2 regions of the Simiaoa sp. genome follow, and region 2 is predicted to be linked to the other one. Evidence: predicted binding sites of a transcription regulator. Region 2 holds the regulator's gene; the other holds the start of a gene.
What was found. Region 2 encodes Rex, which represses fermentation and respiration genes when NADH is low (regulators of the CRP and FNR family bind a similar motif). Its sites were predicted from a motif close to ATTGTTAANTANTTAACAAT; they were not measured.

Region 1: the regulator Rex is predicted to act here: its motif matches at 9,505-9,524, upstream of ptb (phosphate butyryltransferase).

The regions. Positions count from the first base shown of each region.
Region 1 covers NZ_JBOKRY010000015.1:48,907-62,080, forward strand. Annotated here, with positions in the region: gene ACTRDR_RS07485 (hypothetical protein) at 1-160, shown strand, start outside; gene ACTRDR_RS07490 (hypothetical protein) at 162-707, shown strand; gene ACTRDR_RS07495 (low molecular weight protein-tyrosine-phosphatase) at 947-1,429, shown strand; gene ACTRDR_RS07500 (hypothetical protein) at 1,606-2,316, shown strand; gene ACTRDR_RS07505 (TetR-like C-terminal domain-containing protein) at 2,291-2,860, opposite strand; gene ACTRDR_RS07510 (efflux RND transporter permease subunit) at 3,187-5,694, shown strand; gene ACTRDR_RS07515 (right-handed parallel beta-helix repeat-containing protein) at 5,639-8,815, shown strand; gene ACTRDR_RS07520 (HAD family hydrolase) at 8,812-9,453, shown strand; gene ptb (phosphate butyryltransferase) at 9,654-10,571, shown strand; gene buk (butyrate kinase) at 10,704-11,771, shown strand; gene ACTRDR_RS07535 (TraX family protein) at 11,858-12,625, opposite strand; gene ACTRDR_RS07540 (helicase HerA-like domain-containing protein) at 12,753-13,174, shown strand, end outside.
Region 2 covers NZ_JBOKRY010000013.1:62,633-70,020, reverse strand. Annotated here, with positions in the region: partial or broken gene ACTRDR_RS07000 (hypothetical protein) at 1-115, shown strand, start outside; gene ACTRDR_RS06995 (hypothetical protein) at 217-1,194, shown strand; gene ACTRDR_RS06990 (Imm44 family immunity protein) at 1,256-1,660, shown strand; gene ACTRDR_RS06985 (ABC-F family ATP-binding cassette domain-containing protein) at 1,741-3,672, opposite strand; gene ACTRDR_RS06980 (redox-sensing transcriptional repressor Rex) at 3,811-4,452, shown strand; gene ACTRDR_RS06975 (hypothetical protein) at 4,554-5,192, shown strand; gene ACTRDR_RS06970 (NAD(P)H-hydrate dehydratase) at 5,194-6,696, shown strand; gene alr (alanine racemase) at 6,701-7,388, shown strand, end outside.

The DNA of each region.
Region 1 (13,174 bases), on a different contig from region 2:
TAAAAAGGTAAAGTGGAATGAGTTTGAAAGTATTATGGGAGCTCATGATATATCAAATGCCCTTCATGAGGCCTGTAGGTTTTCACATGATTTTGTAGGAGAACTTACAAAATTGGCTGACGACTATTATAAGGATATAATAGAATCTGAGGAGGTGTAGTATGCCAAGTAAGATTATATTAATTGTGATGGCTATGGTAATTGTGTGTATGATGCTCTTTGGAAATAAGAAAGTAAGGATATTGTCAGTATTAATAAAACAATTACAAGTTTTCAAAAACGCAAAGACAGATAAGATATCGGTTTGGGATATTGTTTGTTTTATATTTTTCCCGATTGTTTTATCAGTCATTATTACGTTTGGATTCGGAAGTATAATTGACGATACACTAGCAGGGGTTTTGACAACAGTATTTGCATTTGTATTCACTGTATTATTTGGCTTTGCAGCTATTTTGGTTGGAAAACTTGATTGTGATAATGAAATTGAAAAACAGGTAGTCGGTGAAACATTTGTTTCTATTATGACATCAAATATTCTTTCCTTGATTGCATCTATTCTTTCGATAGCAATTATTATTACGGGTGACGAGAAAGCAAAACTAATTTTAACTATATGTGTATATATTTTTTCGTTCATGATAATTATGCTGTTATTAATGATATCAAAGAGAACATTCATAATTTATTGTGAGAACAAGAAATGATAAAAATAAGGTGTGTTGATTTCAGCACACCCTTTTGTTAAATAATGCACACCCCTATCCGTAGTCTGAACCCCCTTAACTGACTACGATTTGACTACTACACAAGGCATTGAATTGCTCCGTTTTGCATTATTTTGCAAAAAGTGTAGTTATAAACAAGAAAAAAGATGATGCCCGGAAAAGCCGATAAACCAACGCAAAACTCGGCATTACAGGGCATTTCAGAACAGGAGAATTTTATGATTAGAGTGCTTTTCATCTGCCACGGCAACATCTGTCGTTCCCCCATGGCAGAATTTGTTATGAAAAAATTGGTATCCGACGCGAATCTCGCTGATCACTTCCAGATTGCTTCCGCTGCCACCAGCACGGAGGAGATTTGGAATGGCATCGGGAACCCGGTCTATCCGCCGGCGAAGGCAGAGCTTGCCAGACACGGGATTTCCTGCGAGGGGAAGCGGGCCAGGCAGGTAACGAAGGCAGATTATGCGGAATATGATTATCTGATCGGTATGGACAGTGCAAATATCCGTAACATGCTACGGATGTTCGGCGGAGATCCGGATGGGAAAGTAGCCATGCTCTTATCCTATGCCGGTTCGGAGCGGGACATTTCGGATCCGTGGTACACGGGAGAGTTTGGGACGACCTACAATGATGTCCTGGAAGGCTGTACTGCATTTCTTCGATATTTACAACAAAACGGAAGAATCGACACGTAAGCTGACACTTCCAACATAGTACACATGACAGAAATGTCATACCTGAAAAATTCACAGAATCACCACATTTTTCTCACAATTCCTTCGCAGATGACCTTTATCATAAGAGGCAGATAAGGGGAAGTAAATATTCACAAGTTTTTTCAAGGAATGAATGGAACAGGAGGAATGAGAAGATGAGAAGATGGAATTTACCCCAGGTGAATACAAAAGTAATGTGCGCAGTGTTGACTGCTGCCATGATGATGACCGGATTTACAGCATGCGGAGGAACGACATCTGCGGGCACGGAGAGCGCAGCAAGTGAATCAGCAGAACAGAAGGAGACGATCGCGCCGGAGAGCACGACGGAACAGAGCACGGTGGAGCAAAGTACGGCAACAGAATCAGGTGAAGAGAAGGTGGAATCTTATCTCGGTCAGATCACTGCTATTGACGGCAATGTGATCTCCATTGCGCTGGCAGAGAAGCCGGAGGCCCCAGATGGTGAGGCACCCAGTGGTGAAAAGCCTGACGGTCAGGCTCTTGACGGCAACGGAGGCACTCCTAATGGAGAAGCACCTGCTGGTGAGGTACCCAGTGGGGAAAAGTCTGATGCTCAGGCACCGAACGGCGAAAAACCTACCGGAGAAGCCCCGGACGGTCAGAAACCTGAGAAAGATATGTTAGATGAGATGACATTAACCCTCAGCGGTGATACCATGACTATTACGGTCAATGATGATACGATCATCACGATTGACGGAGCGGATGCCACACTGGATGATCTACAGGTAGGCGACACCGTATCTTTCTTCCTGGATGGCGATATCGTGACCTCTTTAAGTGTAGGTATGCCGGAGCCGACCCAGCTGGGACAGTCTATGCAGGATCCGGAACAAAAGTAAGCTGCCGCATAAGCATGGTGCCCAGAAGCCCTGCCATTTCTTCCGGAGACTGGGGAGTGGTCTCTTTCAGCCAGGTCTCTACGACACCGACACAACCGGTAATGATGAAGGAACAGAGATATTCATAATTAGCATCGGATTGCGCACTTTCCAGAAAGCGGAGAGTGCGCTTTTTGATCTGGTCCTTCAGGCGGTTAACGAAGGTGAGATCTCCATGGGGACCGATCATGACTCTGGCGAGATCTCTGTGGCGGTCTAAGAAGCGGAAGAACTCTAACAGAAGACCGTCAGAGGACAATGTGGAAGTACCTACCGGTTCCTGCTCCATGATCTCATTGAACTCCCGGAACATTTCATCTTCCACTTTATGGAGCATATCGTAGATATCATCATAATGCAGATAGAAGGTTCCGCGATTGATATCTACCAGCTCTGTGAGTTCTTTGACGGAAATATCTTGAATATCGTGGTTTTCCATCATTTTGACTAATCCCTGCAGCAACAGGGCGCGGGTTTTGCGCACGCGGCGATCCATTTTTTCCATACGGCAATTCTCCATCCTTTCCGGGAAATGATCATAATATATAATACGTATCTAATGCAAATCTGAATTTTTTCTAAAACAATGAACACAAATCAATGCAATGTTCAAAAACAGACATATAAACACAATTTGTAGCTTGCTTTTTCTTTCTCATTATTATATTTTGCTTGTGTTAGAAAATCAACACGAGTTCATTAAATGACAGTAATACATTTTCTCATTTTTGTAGTAATGCTTTACAGACCAGGAAAAACATTTTAAACTAGAAACATACAAAACAGATACATAAAATAAGGGTACAAAAAGAGATACAGCAGGAGGAAACTATGGCAGCAGACAACACAGAAAAAGACAAAAAAGATAACTCCTTTATGATGAAGCTTGCCACGCTTATCGTAGATAAACGAAAAGGATTCTATCTGATCTTTATTGTTTTATGCATATTTTGCGTATTATCCATGAATAAGGTCAAAGTAAATAATGACCTGACCACATATCTGCCGGATACGACAGAGACCAGAAGGGGACTGGATCTGATGGATTCGGAGTTTACGACCTACGGTTCCGCCCGGATCCTGATCTGTAATGAGACTTTTGATGAGGCACAGAAGCTGGCGGATCAGGTGGAAAAAATGGATGGTGTCAGTATGCTGGATTTCGATGACACTGAGGACCATTATCATGACATGGAGGCTTTATTGTCTGTCACTTTTGATGAGGAAGCGGATACGGAAGCCACACAGCAGCATCTGACTGAGGTACTGGATGCCCTGTCTGATTATGATGTTTATTATTCTTCAGATATCGGTCAGGAAGAGCGTGATGCGGATGACCTGAATAATGATATGATCGTTATTCTGCTTCTGGCAGCTGTGGTTATCGTAGCCGTGCTGCTATTTACTTCCACAACTTACGCGGAGATCCCGGTATATCTGACCACATTTATCGTGGCAGCTATTTTAAATAAAGGAACGAACTACTGGTTCGGTACTATCAGCTTTGTGACGAACTCTATCGCAGTGGTGCTGCAGTTAGGTCTGGCAGTAGACTATGCCATCATTTTGGCACACCGTTTTATGGAGGAGCATGAGGACAAGGATGCCAGAGAGGCTGTAATAGTGGCTTTGAGTAAGGCAATCCCGGAGATTTCTTCCAGCTCCCTGACCACGATCTCAGGTATGGTAGCCATGATGTTCATGCAGTTCAGAATTGGTTACGATATGGGTATTATCCTGGCGAAATCCATTATTTTCAGTATGGTAGCGGTATTCTTCCTGATGCCGGGACTGCTGCTTACCTTTTCTAAGGCAATTGACAACACGCATCATAAGAGCTTCGTACCGAAGATCACGGCAGTGGGAAAATTCTGTGTGGCTACCCGTTACATTGTACCTCCGGTACTGATCGTGGGTGTTATTGCAGCATTTTTTCTGTCCAACAAGGCGAATTATGTATATGATGTAAATACACTGGAATCCAGCAGTATGAGCGAGAATAAATTCTCAGTCAGCATGGTCAATAAGGAATTTGACATGGTGAATCAGCTGGCGGTCATTGTGCCCAACGGTGATTATGAAAAAGAGGCACAGACCCTGAAGGCACTGGAAAAGTTAGATGTGGTGAAATCCGTTCAGGGACTTGGCAATATTGAAGCTATGGATGGTTACATGCTGACCGACAAACTGAATCCCAGACAATTTGCAGAGTTGATCGATCTGGATGTGGAAGTGGCGGATATGCTGTATTCGGCATATGCCCTGGATCAGAGTGATTACGGGGCTCTGGTCAGCGGTGTCAACGATTACGAAGTGCCTTTTATCGATATGTTCCTGTTCATTTATGATCAGAAAGAAAGCGGCAACATCACGCTGGATGATGATCTGGAGGAGACTTTATCGGACGCACATTCCAAGATCATGATTGCAAAGGATCAGTTGTTGGGAGAAGATAATTCTCGTTTCGTTCTGGAACTGAATGTACCTTATGAAGGAGAAGAGACCAGCGCTGCACTGGATCAGATACGCAATACCGTGGCGAAGTTCTATAATATAGATGATATCCTGTTAGTCGGAAATGCCACCAGTGATAAGGATCTGGGGGATTCCTTCGCAACAGATAATACGATCATCACTGTACTGACGGCATTGTTCGTTATGATCATCCTGTTGTTCACTTTCCAGTCTGCCGGCTTGCCGGTACTATTGGTAGTAACGATTCAGGGTAGTATCTGGATGAACTTCTCACTGCCATATCTGTTGAGTGAAAATGTATACTTCCTGGGATATCTGGTAGTATCCGCGATCCAGATGGGCGCGACGATCGACTACGCTATCGTTATCACCAGCCGTTATATGGATCTGAAGACGTACATGCCGATCAAAGAAGCTGCCATTGAGGCACTGAACCAGGCGTTCCCCACGATTGTTACCAGTGGTTCCATGCTGGTGGCTGCCGGATTCATTATCAGTTATGTATCTTCCAACGCAGCGGTAGCAGCGATCGGACTGGCGCTGGGACGTGGTACCCTGACATCTATTTTACTGGTGCTGCTGGCATTGCCCCAGACGCTGCTGATCGGAGATATCATTATTCAGAAGACGGCATTTACCTTAAAGCGTGATCTGGCGAAGCCGCTGCCTTCTGCCGGAAGGATCCGGATGAACGGTCATATCAAGGGTTATGTCAATGGTGTGCTGGAAGGTGATTTCATCGGTGTCATCGACGGTGAGATGGGAGCAGTGGTGCGCCCCAAGGATGTCGTGACCCTGGAGCAGGGGGATGAGTCAGGTACAAATCATACAGCAGAAAGCGAGGGAACAGAAGATGAACAGTAAGAGATTATTATGTTTCCTGCTGGGAGCAGCATTACTGCTGCAGACACCGGCAACCGCTTATGCGGAAGAGACGTTAACCTATGAACAATATAAGGGCGGCAGCGGTTATAGCAGCACCGCGCAGGAGCAGGATTATGCAATTGTAGAGATCAGCACGGAGGAGGATCTGCGCAGGCTTGCGGAGAAATGTGTGCTGGACAGCTGGTCCAGAGGTATCAAAGTAGTGCTGCGCAACGACATCGTTCTGAGTATGGAAAGTGAATTCAGTATCCCAACATTTGCGGGAATTTTTGATGGTAATAGTTTTACGATCTCCAATGTAAAGCTTACGGGGAATGGTTCTGCGGCAGGTCTTTTCCGTTATGTGCAGGAAGGCGCCAAAGTACGTAATCTCACGGTGAGCGGAGAAATATCTCCCTCAGGAAGCCAGAATCAGGTCGGCGGTATCGTCGGGGTGAATTACGGCAGCATTGAGAATTGTAAGTTTTCCGGTAATGTGATCGGTGATAATGAAGTCGGTGGCATTGCGGGTGTGAATGAAGAGACCGGCGAGATCCGCAGATGTGAATCCAATGCAAATGTTATTGGCAACCATTCTGCAGGCGGTATTGTCGGTAACAATCACGGAATCTTAAATAACTGCAGCAACAGTGGCAGCATCAATACCTACAGCACAGAAGTGACTTATGAACTGGATGATATTACCATGGACAATCTGGAGCAGATCAACAGTACTTCCAATGTGGCTGCTCATACGGATACCGGCGGTATCGCAGGCATCTCTGATGGTAAGATCTATTACTGCTCCAATTCAGGAGCCATTGGTTACCAGCATGTGGGTTACAACACCGGTGGTATCGTCGGCAGGCTGCATCAGGGTTATCTGCAGAATTGCACCAATACAGGTTTCGTACAGGGCAGAAAAGATGTCGGCGGCATCGTAGGCCAGATGGAGCCTTTTCTGGAGATCCAGTATCTTAGTGATAAACTGAAAGAACTGGACACAGAGACAGATAAGTTCCTGGATATGCTGGATGCGACACAGAAAGATTTCAGCAATTACAGCAGACAGGCATCTGCGCTGACCAAAAGTATCAGTACGAATCTGAAGGATGCCAATAGCGCGGGAAATTCCCTTACCGGAACCACGAATGACTTGTGGTATATTTATAATCAGGAACTGAACGGTGTCAGCAATGACCTGAAGGTTTTGAATAATGACCTGAACAAACAGGCAGAGAACGATAAAAATAACGGCAACAGACACGATATCACGCTGAGCGGCAATGATCTGAGCGGAGGTGATATTACGATCTCTGTACCGGATGATACAGAGAGTTATAAAACAGCTCTGAAAAAGTTTGGTGAAAATGCCACGAAGCATCTGGATAATATGGTTAGTGCATCCACGGACCGCAGTGGTGGTATTAAGAATAATCTGGATACACTGAAGCAGAGCCTGGATAAAGCCTTTGACCAGCTGGGTCAGTTGGGAGATGTATTACAGGCAGGGTCAGACAATACCAGCGCACATATGGATGAGCTGATGGATCAGGCGAGGGTATTGCGGAAACTGGTCAGCGAGATCCGCGATGATCTCTTCCGATACGAGGGGATTTCTGTGGAGGATACTTCGGATGAATCCGCCAGCAAGGGGGAAGTGAACCCCGGAGATCCTGATGCTGAGGCTGGTGAGGCAGAACCTGAGAGAACCGAAGAAGCATTATATGACACCTCCAGCTTCCAAAAAGGTAAAGTCACACTGTGTGTAAATCGTGGTACGGTAGAGGCGGATACCAATGTCGGCGGTATCGTCGGACAGGTGGCAACGGAATATGATTTTGACCCGGAGGATGACATTACCTTGACCGGAACGGAGAGCTTCGATGTGGAGCAGACCATCAAGGCAGTCGTAAGAGACAGTCGCAATTTCGGTGATATCACCGGTAAAAAAGATAACGTGGGAGGTATCGTCGGCAAGGCGGAATACGGAGCAATTATCTCCTGTGAATCCTATGCACCCATCGAAAGTACCGGAGGCAGTGATGTGGGTGGTATTGCCGGATCTGCCAGCTATGCGATCCGCAGCTGCTATAGCATGGGCAGGATCACCGGTAAAAATAATATCGGCGGTATCGCCGGAGAAGGCTGCGATATTTTTTACAGTTATGCATACAATGATCTGGATATGTCCGGAGAAAATCAGGGCAGCATTGCAGGTAAAGTTAGTGATGACGGCAGCCTGTACGGCAATTATTATGTAGAAGGCGGTGTCGGCGGTGTAGACGGCATCGGTTACCAGGGCGGAGCAACACCGTTGTCCTATCAGGAACTTTGCGCAAAGGATGGAGTTCCGGAAGCTTTTTCGCAGTTTACGATTACTTTCCTGGCAGATGGCGAGGAAGTGGCTTCCTATAAATGTAATTATGGAGACCATCTGTCTGCAGATCAGATTCCGGAAGTACCGGAGAAGGAAGGCTATTACGGTGTATGGCCGGATTATGATTTTAGTTACATTACCGGCAATCGCGTACTGGAAGCGGAGTATCAGGAGTGGATCGCATCCATTGCTTCCGCAGAGAAAAATGATGCCAACAAACCTCTGGTCATGGCAGAGGGTAACTTCTATCCGAATGCTGCATTGCATCTGCAGATAGAGGGTGACACATACAAGGTCTCCATGACCAACTCCATGAAAGAAGACGCACCGGACTATACCGGAGAAGCAAGCTTACGTGTCTACTGTGAGGATGCCGACAATACTGTAGTTTGGGTAGACCAGGATGGCGAATACCAAGAAGTGGAATCTACGGTGATCGGCAGCTACAGACAGTTCACCATGGAGGTACCCGGCAGCTTCCGCATCGCGGAGGCAGAAGGCAGCCATACCCGGATGATCGTAATTGGCATCATCGGAGTAGCTGTGGGAATACTGCTGATTGTATTACTTGTGAAAAAGATGGCAAAACGCAGGAAAAAGCGTAGACAGGAAAAGCGTGACAAAAAAAACCAAAAAGCTTCAGGCAGTGCAGACAGTGATCGGACAGAGGATAACGCCGCAGAAAATACAGAAACAGCGGAGCACGCCGGGCAGATGGATGATACAGAGGGACAGTTATGATCCAGGCAGTTATTTTTGATATGGATGGTACGTTGATCGATACCGAAAAATATTACCGTATTTTCTGGCCGAAGGCAGTGGAGGCTTACGGCTATACGATGACGGATGAGCAGGCACTGACGATGCGCAGTCTTGGAAGGCCTTTTGCCCCCAGACAGCTTAAGGACTGGTACGGCGAGGAATTTGATTATTATGCCGTGCGGAATAAACGAAAAGAATTGATGGAGGAAGCACTGGACCGGGATGGCATCAAATGCAAGCCCGGTGCTGTGGAACTTCTGAAAGATCTAAAAAAGAGACACATTACCACAGCTGTTGCCACGGCAACGGATCTGGAGCGGACCGAAAAATATCTGACGCTTACAGGAATCAGATCTTACTTTGAAAAATTGATCTGTGCTACCATGGTAGAGGAAGGTAAGCCGTCTCCGGACATTTATCTCTACGCTTGCAAACAATTGGGGTTGTCACCCAAGCAATGCGTGGCGGTGGAGGATTCTCCTAACGGTGTCTTAAGTGCTTACCGTGCAGGCTGCAGGGTCGTCATGGTGCCGGATCAGACGCAGCCGGATGCGGAACTCAAAAAATGTTTATATGCCTGCGTCCCGTCCCTGACAGAGATCAGCCACCTCGTTTAGAGGTGGCTTTTTTGCATGTATCCGCGTATGCACTTGATTTTTATATATTACTGTGTTATTATTTTAACGATTAGAGTCACCGGCACAGATATGAACAAAAATAGCTGCAAAGCAGCGGAGAGTACGATTTATCGCACGATTTTGCGAATGGCTGTGGCTGCTGGAAGCCTTGAGAAGGGGCAGAAAGGATATGGAAGAAAATGAATTTTGATGACATCGTAGCAAAAGTAAAAGAATGTGGGAAGAAGACTGTTGCAGTCTCCGTAGCACAGGACAGTGCGGTACTGGAAGCTGTACATGAAGCCAAGAGACTGGGCATTGCAGATGCAATCCTGGTAGGTGATGAGGCGAAGATTCGTGAGATCGCAGCCGGACTGAATATGGATCTCTCCGATTATGAGATCATCAATGAGCCGGATATGATCGAAGCCTCCCTGAAAGCTGTAAAGCTGGCACATGACGGCCGTGCAGATATGTATATGAAGGGTCTGATCGACTCCAAGAACTTCTTAAAGAGTGTACTGAACAAAGAAGTAGGTCTTCGTACCGGTGGAACCCTGTCTCATGTATGCGTATTTGAGATCCCCGGCATTGACAGACTTCTGTTCCTGACCGATGTTGCATTCATGACCTATCCTACACTGGAGGAGAAGGTTCAGATCATCAAGAACACCATTCCGGTATGTAATGCCTGTGGCGTTGCAGAGCCCAAGGTAGCACCTTTAGCAGCAGTTGAGGTTGTAAATCCCAAGATGCCCGTTACCGTAGATGCGGCAGAACTGACTAAGATGTGCGAAGAAGGACAGATCCCCGGCTGTATCGTAGACGGCCCGCTGTCTCTTGACCTGGCGATCGATCCCCAGGCAGCCAAGCATAAGGGCGCAACCGACCGTAAGATCCAGGGTGATGCTGATGTATTGCTGTTCCCGGATATCCATGCCGGCAACCTGGTATACAAGGCAATCGTACATATGGTAAAAGTAAAGAACGGATGCATCCTGACCGGTACCAAGGTGCCGGTTGTCCTGACCAGCCGTTCCGATACCTTCGAGACTAAGGTATACTCCCTGGCACTGGCAGCAGTTGTAGCAGAAGAGATGAAAAAGAATCAGAAATAAGCTATGGATATCGTGATAGAAGCCGCGGTGGAAGCTGCGGGTGAACTGCTGTCGGCAGGCATAGATGCTGTAGTGGACAAAGCGGTAAAGCATAAGAGCGAATATAAGAGTGAATATAGGAGGAAACACACAATGGCAATTAAGAGTCTGATCATCAACCCCGGTTCCACCTCCACCAAGATCGGTGTATTTGAGGATGAGAACTTATTATTTGAAGAAACCCTGAGACATTCTACCGAAGAGATCTCCAAATACGATACTATTTTCGAACAGAAGGATTTCCGTAAGAAGATCATTACCGATCTGCTGGCAGAAAAAAACTGCGCTCTGAAGAGCTTCAACGTGATCGTAGGACGTGGAGGTCTGTTAAAGCCCATCCCCAGTGGTACCTATGCGGTAACCGATGATCTGCTGGAGGATTTAAAAGTAGGTGTGCAGGGTCAGCATGCTTCTAATTTAGGCGGTATTCTGGCAAGAGAGATCGGTGATGAGATCGGCGTTCCCTCTTACATCGTAGACCCCGTTGTAGTAGATGAGCTGATGCCCATCGCAAGATATTCCGGTCTGGAAGAGATCCCCAGAGGAAGTATCTTCCATGCCCTGAACCAGAAGGCAGTTGCCAAGAGATATGCAAAAGAGGCCGGCAAGCCTTATGAGTCCTTACGTCTGGTAGTTGTGCACATGGGCGGCGGTGTATCCGTAGGCGCACATGAGGACGGCAAGGTTGTAGATGTCTTCAGTGCATTTGACGGTGATGGTGCATTTTCTCCGGAGCGTGCAGGCGGTGTACCTTGTGCAGCACTGGTAAAAATGTGCTTCTCCGGAAAATATACCGAGAAGGAGATCAGTGCAAAGCTGATCGGCAAGGGCGGCCTGAATTCTTACCTGGGTACCAACGATATGCGTGAAGTTACCAAGCGTGCCAATGAAGGCGATGCCAAGGCAGCGGAGGTGAAGCAGGCATTCCTGTTACAGGTAGCCAAGGACATCGGTGCTATGGCTTGTGTGCTGAACGGCAAGGTAGACCAGATCGTTATCACCGGTGGTATTGCTTATGGTGAGGACGTAGTGGCTAAGCTGAAAGAGAGATGCGGCTGGATCGCTCCTGTGACCGTATATCCCGGTGAGGACGAGCTGTTAGCTCTGGCTCAGGGAGCTCTGCGTGTCATGAACGGGGAAGAACAGGTAAAACAATACTAATAGGATTCAAAAAACCTCCCGGTGGAATGTGATTCCATCGGGAGGTTTTTGCTTTGGGGAATAGGATTTCTGTCAATGCTATCGTTTTAACTAAAAATCAGCTTTGACAGAATCCCCAGTACCAACATGTGCACCGGATAAAAGGCATAGCAGGCAATCTGGATCTTACGGCTATGCGCGCCCTGACGTCCATGGTAGCACCACAGAAGCGGCAGACACAACAGCGCCAAGCCCTGTTCTGAAATCTCGAAGGCATGACCGAAAAGCTGCAACGGAATCTGCATTCCTGCCAACAGCATGACATTGATCCAGTAGAGTCCGGCAAACTGTCCGGCAAGCTGCCACCATTTTTTCCCATGGAAGAGATAGAATACGATAACAGTCAGAACGCCTTCCCCGTAATAGTCGAACATGAGGAGGGTTGCCAGCACGTAGCCCACTGCAGATAGCAGCAGGATCGACGGAATCCACAGCCAGACCGGCCATTTTTTCCGTAGGGTATCAATTGCCCAGATACACAGGAAGCCTGTGAGCAGTGTCCAGATCACGTTCTGATGAAATGGGTAGAATAACAGCCCGCTGTACATCAGATTGATGGGAAGCTCAGACAGAATGGCCAGAAGAAGCAGGCGTCCGCAATACTTTTTCTTATCGTGGGTATGGAAGAAGCCTTCCACCAGGAAAAAGGCGAACATGGGGAACGCCAGTCTGCCGATGCCGGTCAGCCACCAGGCATCTCCGGCGAGGGTAGCCCACAGGTGATCACAGAACATGAACGCCATAGCGAGGATATGCAGCGTCAGAGCACTGAGATCCGGTGGGAAAATAGAACAATGTAATCCTTTGTTTTGCAAAATAAAACTCCTTTCAAAATTCCTTACGGAAGGATATAGTTGCATTATATCTTGTTTATGCGATATAGTAAAGATGATCATAATTCGGCATATAAATCTATAAACAGGAAAGGACAGGAACGAAACAATGTATACAGACGGACAGATCTATATGGGACTGGCAGATGGCCGGCGTGTGAATATGCAGCTAAATATGAGTAACCGTCATGGACTGATCGCGGGAGCCAGCGGCACCGGCAAGACCATTACTATGAAAGCTATGGCGGAATCATTTTCGGACGCGGGAGTTCCGGTATTTTTATGTGATGTCAAGGGAGATGTCTCCGGCATTGCCACGGCGGGTGTGGCTTCGGAGTCCATGGACAAGAGAATTAATAAATTCGGTATCCGTGACAGCTTTTCCTATAAGGCTTATCCGGTCTGTTTCTGGGATATCTATCAGGAGGGCGGACATCCCGTGAGAGCCACCATCTCCGATATGGGACCGGAGCTGTTATCCCGTATCCTGGGGCTCACCGCCGCGCAGGAAGGAGTACTAAATATTGTCTT
Region 2 (7,388 bases):
GAGTTATGCCTTTTCTGAAGAACATATGAGTGGGACAGTTATAGAGTTTGCAGGTCATGCTCTTGACTTTGAGAGTACAGATTATAGGTTAAAAAATTTATATGTTGTAGAATAGGATATGAATAGGATACTCACGAAAAATTAAATTTTCGTGAGTACCTTTTTCATACTTATAAATTGTTGAAAGCTATTGGAAAATATATTGTAGAATTGGACATGGGTAAGATCATGAAAATAAAAATGAAAATTATATTACTAGTTGGTTCGTTTATAATCTTATGTTTGAGTAGCTACTGCATTTGCGCTAGAATAAAAAAATTTCAAAAGTTAAAAACAAGAGAACAAACGAAAAATTTGTGGCAAGAAGGTGAGCAACCAAATTATGAGAAGGGTAAAAAAAGTGAAGATAGAGTGTATGAAGGATATTGGGAGTTACCATTTTCTGAAATGGTCTACGCACAGGAAAACACCGTGGAGATGTTGCTAAACGAGTATAAGGATATTTCATTCGAATACCGCTTCCCGGTAGGCGAATGTAAATACAAAAATTATTTTTTAGGGCTTTTAAAAAATGATATTAATTTTCATGAAATATTCGAAGAAAAAGAAGTTTATATTGATGAAACTGGACATTTTGTAACGAAATATTGTACAAAAGATATGAAAGATCTATATTATTACTTATTTGATATGACGGGTGACGGAATTACTGATTTGTGTATATCGGATGAGAGAGAGTTTGTTTATGTAATAAGTTATGATGAGGAAAAGAAAAGACTAACATTGTGGAACGGATTTGATTCCACATGGATCAAACTAAATGGTACATGTGTGGTCAGATGGAATCGGGAAGGAATAAATCAGATTTATTATGAGTTTGATCCAAATGGTGAATTACTCAGAATGACAGGATTTATGGAAAAAGAATTCCTTAACAAAGAAACGCAAACAGGGGAAACGGCATATATCGTTTCAATGCCATACTATGAGGGAAATATAGATTCCGAAGAAAAACGAAGAATGATGCGTGAACAGGCATATTATGTAAAAGACACCGGCTTTTATTATTTTCGGGTTACACAAGATCAGTATGATCGGTTGACGGAGGCATATTTCCGGGCTGAAATGGAAGCCACTCATAATATTAAAAAGGTAAGATACACTTATGATGAAGTGATTAGTGATCTTGAGTGATTAAAATATGCATTTTGCAGGAACGATGTACAGGTTATAATAGCAGAAAGAAGGAGATCAGATGGACTTAAATATTAATTCACCGGCATATTATACCAAGGAGTATGGTGTTGACGATGACATATATTGGATGTGCCGAGAACTGTCAAATTATGTCAGGGAGAAGAAATATAGTGATGCAATAAATATTATTGGCATAGTACCAATCGTTGCACCGGCAGCTGTTTTGGAAAAAGGGCTTTGTAAAGCTCATAAGAGGTGCGAACTTAAATCTGGTTTTGCCTCAGTAAGTCTACATATTGATTACGAGGAATATGTTAATGCCGATATTGCCAGAAAGAAAACACTGATTATAAATAATATATTATCGTCAGTAAAAGCTGTTTCTAAAAAGGGCAAGATAGATTATAAACTATTCGAAGAAGACCTTCGGTCGTTCTGCAAAAACAATGATATTACGATTTAAACCTATATATTCCAGCGTTGTACCAAAAGAAGGGCATAGCCAACGACTTTATCGTTGCTGTGCCCTTCCCTTAAAAATATTTACTCTGCCAGTTCTTCCCACTGTTCATATAATTTTTCCAATTGTTCCTGGCAGGCTGCCTGCTCTTTAGTCAGCTCCTGCAATTTCGCCACCTGGGTGCCGATGGCGGGATCGGACATTTCGGTGTCGATCTCGGAGATGCGGGCTTCCAGCTCGGCAATCTTTTCCTCGCATTTTTTCAGGTCGTTTTCTTTCTTGCGGAGTCTCGCCTGTTCTTCCTTCTGTGCTTTCCAGTCCAATTTGACTTCGGATTCTGCAGCCTTAGTGGCAGCCGTGTTATCTGCATCCGCACTCTGCGGAGTACTGGCTTCTATGGCAGCCATTACGGTGTCGTGCTTTTCCAGATAGTAGTCATAATTTCCAACATAACTTACGAATTGTCCCTCCGTCAGATCCAGGATCCTGTGGGCGGTACGGTTGATGAAGTAACGGTCGTGGGAGACATACAATATGGTTCCCTCGTAACCGTTCAGGGCATCCTCCAGAATCTCCTTGGACATGATATCTAAGTGGTTCGTCGGCTCATCCAGGATGAGGAAGTTTGCGTTGGAGAGTACCAGCTTGGCGAGAGACACGCGTCCGCGCTCACCGCCGCTCAGATCACTGATGCGCTTGAACACATCCTCCCCGGTGAAGAGGAAAGCCGCCAGCACATTGCGGATCTGGGTATTGTTCAGGTAAGGATAATCGTCCGAGATCTCTTCAAACAATGTCTTCTCGCTGTGGAGCACGTGATGCTCCTGATCGTAATAGCCGATCTCAACATTGGAACCTAGGCGGAAAGTGCCCTGATCTGCGGGGACGAGACCGTTTAAGATCTTAAGCAAAGTGGTCTTACCGCTGCCATTATCACCGATGATTGCCACATGCTCGCCGCGTTTGATCTCGAAATTGACATCGGTAAAAAGCTTATGGGAGTCAAAGCTTTTGGACAGATGCTCTACAGTCAGCACATCATTTCCGCTTAAGATCCGGGGCGTCAGCGTCAGCTTCATATCCGTGCGGACCTCGGAGGGCTTTTCGATGACCTCGATCTTGTCCAACATTTTCTCCCGGCTTTCCGCCCGCTTGATGGACTTTTCCCGGTTGAAGGACTTTAATTTTTCGATAACTTCTTCCTGATGCTTGATCTCACGCTGCTGGTTCATATAGGCATTCCAGGCAGCGACGCGCAGCTGTTCCTTTTTTATGGCATAATCGGAGTAATTCCCAATAAAGGTCGTAGCCTTGGATTGATCGATCTCGATGACTTTCCCGGCAATCCGGTCCAGGAAATACCGGTCGTGGGAGACGATGAGAACGGCTCCCTTGTAATTCAACAGATAAGTCTCTAACCAGGCGATGGAGTTCATATCTAAGTGGTTGGTCGGCTCGTCTAAGATGATCAGATCCGGATTTTGTAACAGGAGTCGGCCTAACGCCACCCGGGTCTTCTGACCGCCGGAGAGTGTGGCAACCGGCTTGGAGAATTCATCTTCGGTAAAGCCCAGTCCCTTTAACACTCCGACCAGCTCACTGCGGTAGAGATAGCCGCCGCCGGTCTCGAAAGCGTGGGTGAGAGAGGTGTACTGCTTCATCAGGTCTTCCAGAGCGTCCCCATCAGCATGCTTCATATTGTTTTCGCATTCCCGGATCTTTTCCTCCAGGCGCAACAGATCCGCCTTGACGGACAACAGTTCCTCGTAAATGGTGTGAGAGGTGTCCACGGTGCTGTTTTGGGCGAGATACCCAAGTGTCTTGTCTTTCGCCAGAACCACCTGTCCGTCATCGGGAGTCATTTCTCCTACGATGATGCGGAGCAGCGTTGTTTTTCCGGCACCGTTGATGCCCACAATGGCAGCTTTTTCATGATCCTCTATATGAAAAGAGACATTTTTTAATACTTGATTTTCCACAAATGCTTTTGAAATATTCTGACAAGATAATATCATGGTAGTAAGTATCCTTTATTTCCAGCCCACACAGAACGGACTTTTTAAATTTTATTGTAACGAAAAGAAGAAAACCTGTCAATTCATTGACAAGTTTTTAACATATGGTGTATACTTAAATAATCGGAGGTGAAAGTATTGGAAGCAAAAGGAATTTCACAGGCTGTGATCGGCAGACTGCCCAGATACTTTCGATATTTGGGGGAACTTAAGGATGAAGGTGTGGAACGAATCTCTTCGCAGGAACTTTCCGGACTGATGAAGGTGACCGCATCCCAGATACGACAGGATTTCAATAATTTCGGCGGATTTGGTCAGCAGGGATATGGATATAATGTAGAATATCTGTACCGTGAGATCGGTAAGATATTAGGACTGGATAAGCAGCACAATTTCGTTATTATCGGAGCTGGTAACCTGGGCAGAGCCCTGGGTAATTATTTGAACTTCGAGCGTCGTGGTTTTATTTTCAAGGGAATGTTCGATGCGAACCCGGAGCTTGTGGGGAAAGATGTCCGTGGTGTGAAGGTTATGCCCATGGAGCAGCTGGAATCTTTTATCCGGGAGAATGACATTGATATTGCAGTACTGACGATTCCCAAGACCAGTGCCGTAGAAGTGGCTGACAAGCTGGTGGCGAACGGGATCCGCGCCATCTGGAACTTTGCGCATGTAGATCTGAACGTTCCGGAGGGAATACAAGTAGAGAATGTACATCTGTCAGACAGTTTAATGAAACTTTCGTATAATATTAACCGTTACAATTCAGATATAAAATAATGAGCCCCAGGGAAAAACAAGCGGCTGCGAAGCGGGATGAAGAGTGCGATAGCACGAATTCGTGAGCTTACGAGAGAGTAAGGCATAAAGGGAGTGATATTATGGGCAACGATAACGCAGGAGAAAATGCGAGGAACCGGCAGGAAGCTTTTAAAAGTGCACTTGTTGGGAAACATTTGCCCGTACTCACCCTGGATAATAAGTGGTACAAGCTGCTGAATAAGACTGGTTCTGTTCCGTTAAAAGAGACGGAGGATGCTCTGAATCAGCTGTTAAAAAGACAGGGAAAGCTGAATACGGAGTCGAAGGAAATCCGTAATCTGAAAAAGAAGCTGATGAAAGAGATCGTTCCCATGGTGAACGAAGCGGATCAGCAGGGTGAGAACAGCAAGCTGAACAAGCAGATCGAAGAACATAAGCGACTGATCGAAGAATGTAATGAGAAGCTGGAAGCTTATGAAGATGAGCTGAAAGACCTCCCCCGGGAGATCGAAAGATTAAATCTTCAGCTTATGATGTTTACTATGGAGTGCTGCTATGATATTATGAAGGATAATGACAAACAGATCAATGATACTGCGGAGTGGGTGAGTGCTATTCGCATTGAACTGAAAAAACGTCTGATCGAGAAACAGCAGATGGAGCAGCAGAATCAGGAGATCTATAACTACATGCATGACATCTTTGGTGCAGAGGTGGTCAATCTGTTTGACATGAAATATAATCCGGAGCAAAAATAGTATGAAATATCTGGTAACTGCACAGGAAATGAAGCAATACGATAAGAATACCATAGAGTACCTCGGCATACCGGGGCCGGTCCTGATGGAGAGAGCGGCTCTGGCAGCGGAGGATTTTATAAAAGAGCGCTTTGATGCCGTGAAAGAACGGACGAAAGTGCTCATTTTTGCTGGTATGGGGAACAATGGCGGCGATGGCCTGGCGTTAGCAAGACTTCTTGCGGCGGACGGATACGCAGTCGCGGTAAAATGCGTGGGAGATATGCAGAGAGCTACCAAGCAGTGGAAATCGCAGTGGCAGACGTTGCAACATTTTCCGGTGAAGACAGACAGTAATATTGCGGTGGATGAATATAATGTAATTGTAGACGCCCTCTTCGGCGTGGGATTAAGCCGCCCTGTGGAGGGAAACTATGCGGATGCCGTAAAAGAGATGAACAAGGCAGAGGGATTTAAGCTGGCACTGGATGTGCCAAGCGGTATCTGCTCAGATACCGGCAGAGTGCTGGGTTGTGCATTTCTGGCGGATGCCACGGTCACTTTTGGTTTCTGTAAGAGAGGACTGGTACTGTATCCCGGTGCGGAATACGCCGGAGAAGTCCGGACTGCGAATGTGGGGATCGGACAGGAGAGCTTCTTAGGACAGGAACCAGAAATGTACACTTATGAGAAAGGTTCCGTACAGTTAATTAAGAGAAACGCTTCAGGGAACAAAGGAACCTTCGGCAAAGCACTGCTTGTTGCAGGAAGTAACGGCATGGCGGGTGCAGCCATTTTGGCGGCGAAAGCAGCCTATCGTACCGGAGCCGGCATGGTAAAGGTGATTACCGCGGAAGAGAACCGACAGATCATACAGCAGGGGATTCCGGAAGCGTTGTACGGCTCCTGCAGACAGCTGACGGAGAGCTTAGACTGGGCGGATGTCATCGCCATAGGTCCTGGCATCGGCAGAGAAGAACAGGCACTGCAATGTCTGAAGACCGTGGTGGAGAGAAGCAGGAAGCCGCTGGTGCTGGATGCAGATGCCCTAAACCTCCTGGCAGAGGAGAACGGCAGGATGCTGGCAGAAGAACTGCGCGCCCAGGGTGCGGAAGGCAGAGTGATCCTTCTGACACCTCATGTGGGGGAAATGTCAAGACTGCTAAAACGGACGACCTCAGAGTGCAAGGACGACCTCCCCACATGTGCGAAAATACTGGCCAAGCGATTTCATGCCGTAGCAGTTGCCAAGGATGCGAGGACTGTGGTATGTAAGGAACAGGGAGCCTGCTATCTGAATACCACGGGCAACAGCGGAATGGCTACGGCAGGCAGCGGAGATGTGCTGACCGGCGTGATCCTGGGATTGCTGGCGCAGGGAATGGATGCCCCGGAGGCTGCGACCTGTGGCGTATATCTGCACGGCATGGCAGGTGATCTGGCGGCCGGACTTCATACCGAATATGGTGTGATGGCGGGAGATATCGCCGAATGTCTGATGAAAAATCAAAATAAGAAAGCGTGAAAATATGACGAGAGAACTGCAGGAAAAATTAGAGTCCTATCAACGGGTATGGGCGGAAGTGGATCTGGATGCCATCTGGGAAAATATGGTCCATATGAAAGAAAACATTGCGGAGAACACGAAAATACTGGCAGTCATTAAGACGGACGGATATGGTCATGGTGGTGTCCCCATCGCTAAAATGTTAGAGCAGCTGGATTTCATGTTCGGCTATGCAGCAGCTACTTATGAAGAGGCACATGTACTCAGAGAAGCAGGCGTGAAGAAACCGATCCTGATCCTGGGATATACTTTTCCCTATTGCTACGAAGAACTGATCCGGGAGGAGATCCGTCCGGCAGTCTACCGCAGGGATACGGTGGAAGAGCTGGCCGCAGCAGCGGCAAAGGTCGGAAAGAAGGCAAAGGTTCATATCAAGGTAGATACCGGCATGGGCAGAATCGGCATTACGCCGGATGAGGAAGGACTGGAGTTCGTCAGATTCCTTATAGAGCATCCGGAGCTGGAGGTGGAGGGTATTTTTACCCATTTTGCCAAATCCGATGAGGCGGATAAGACTTCGGCGAATCATCAGCTGGAGCTTTTTCAGAATTTTATTGACAAAATACAGACAGAACTGGGGATTACTATTCCTGTCAAACACTGCTCCAACAGTGCTGCAATCTTGGAAATGCCCCAGGCAAATATGGATA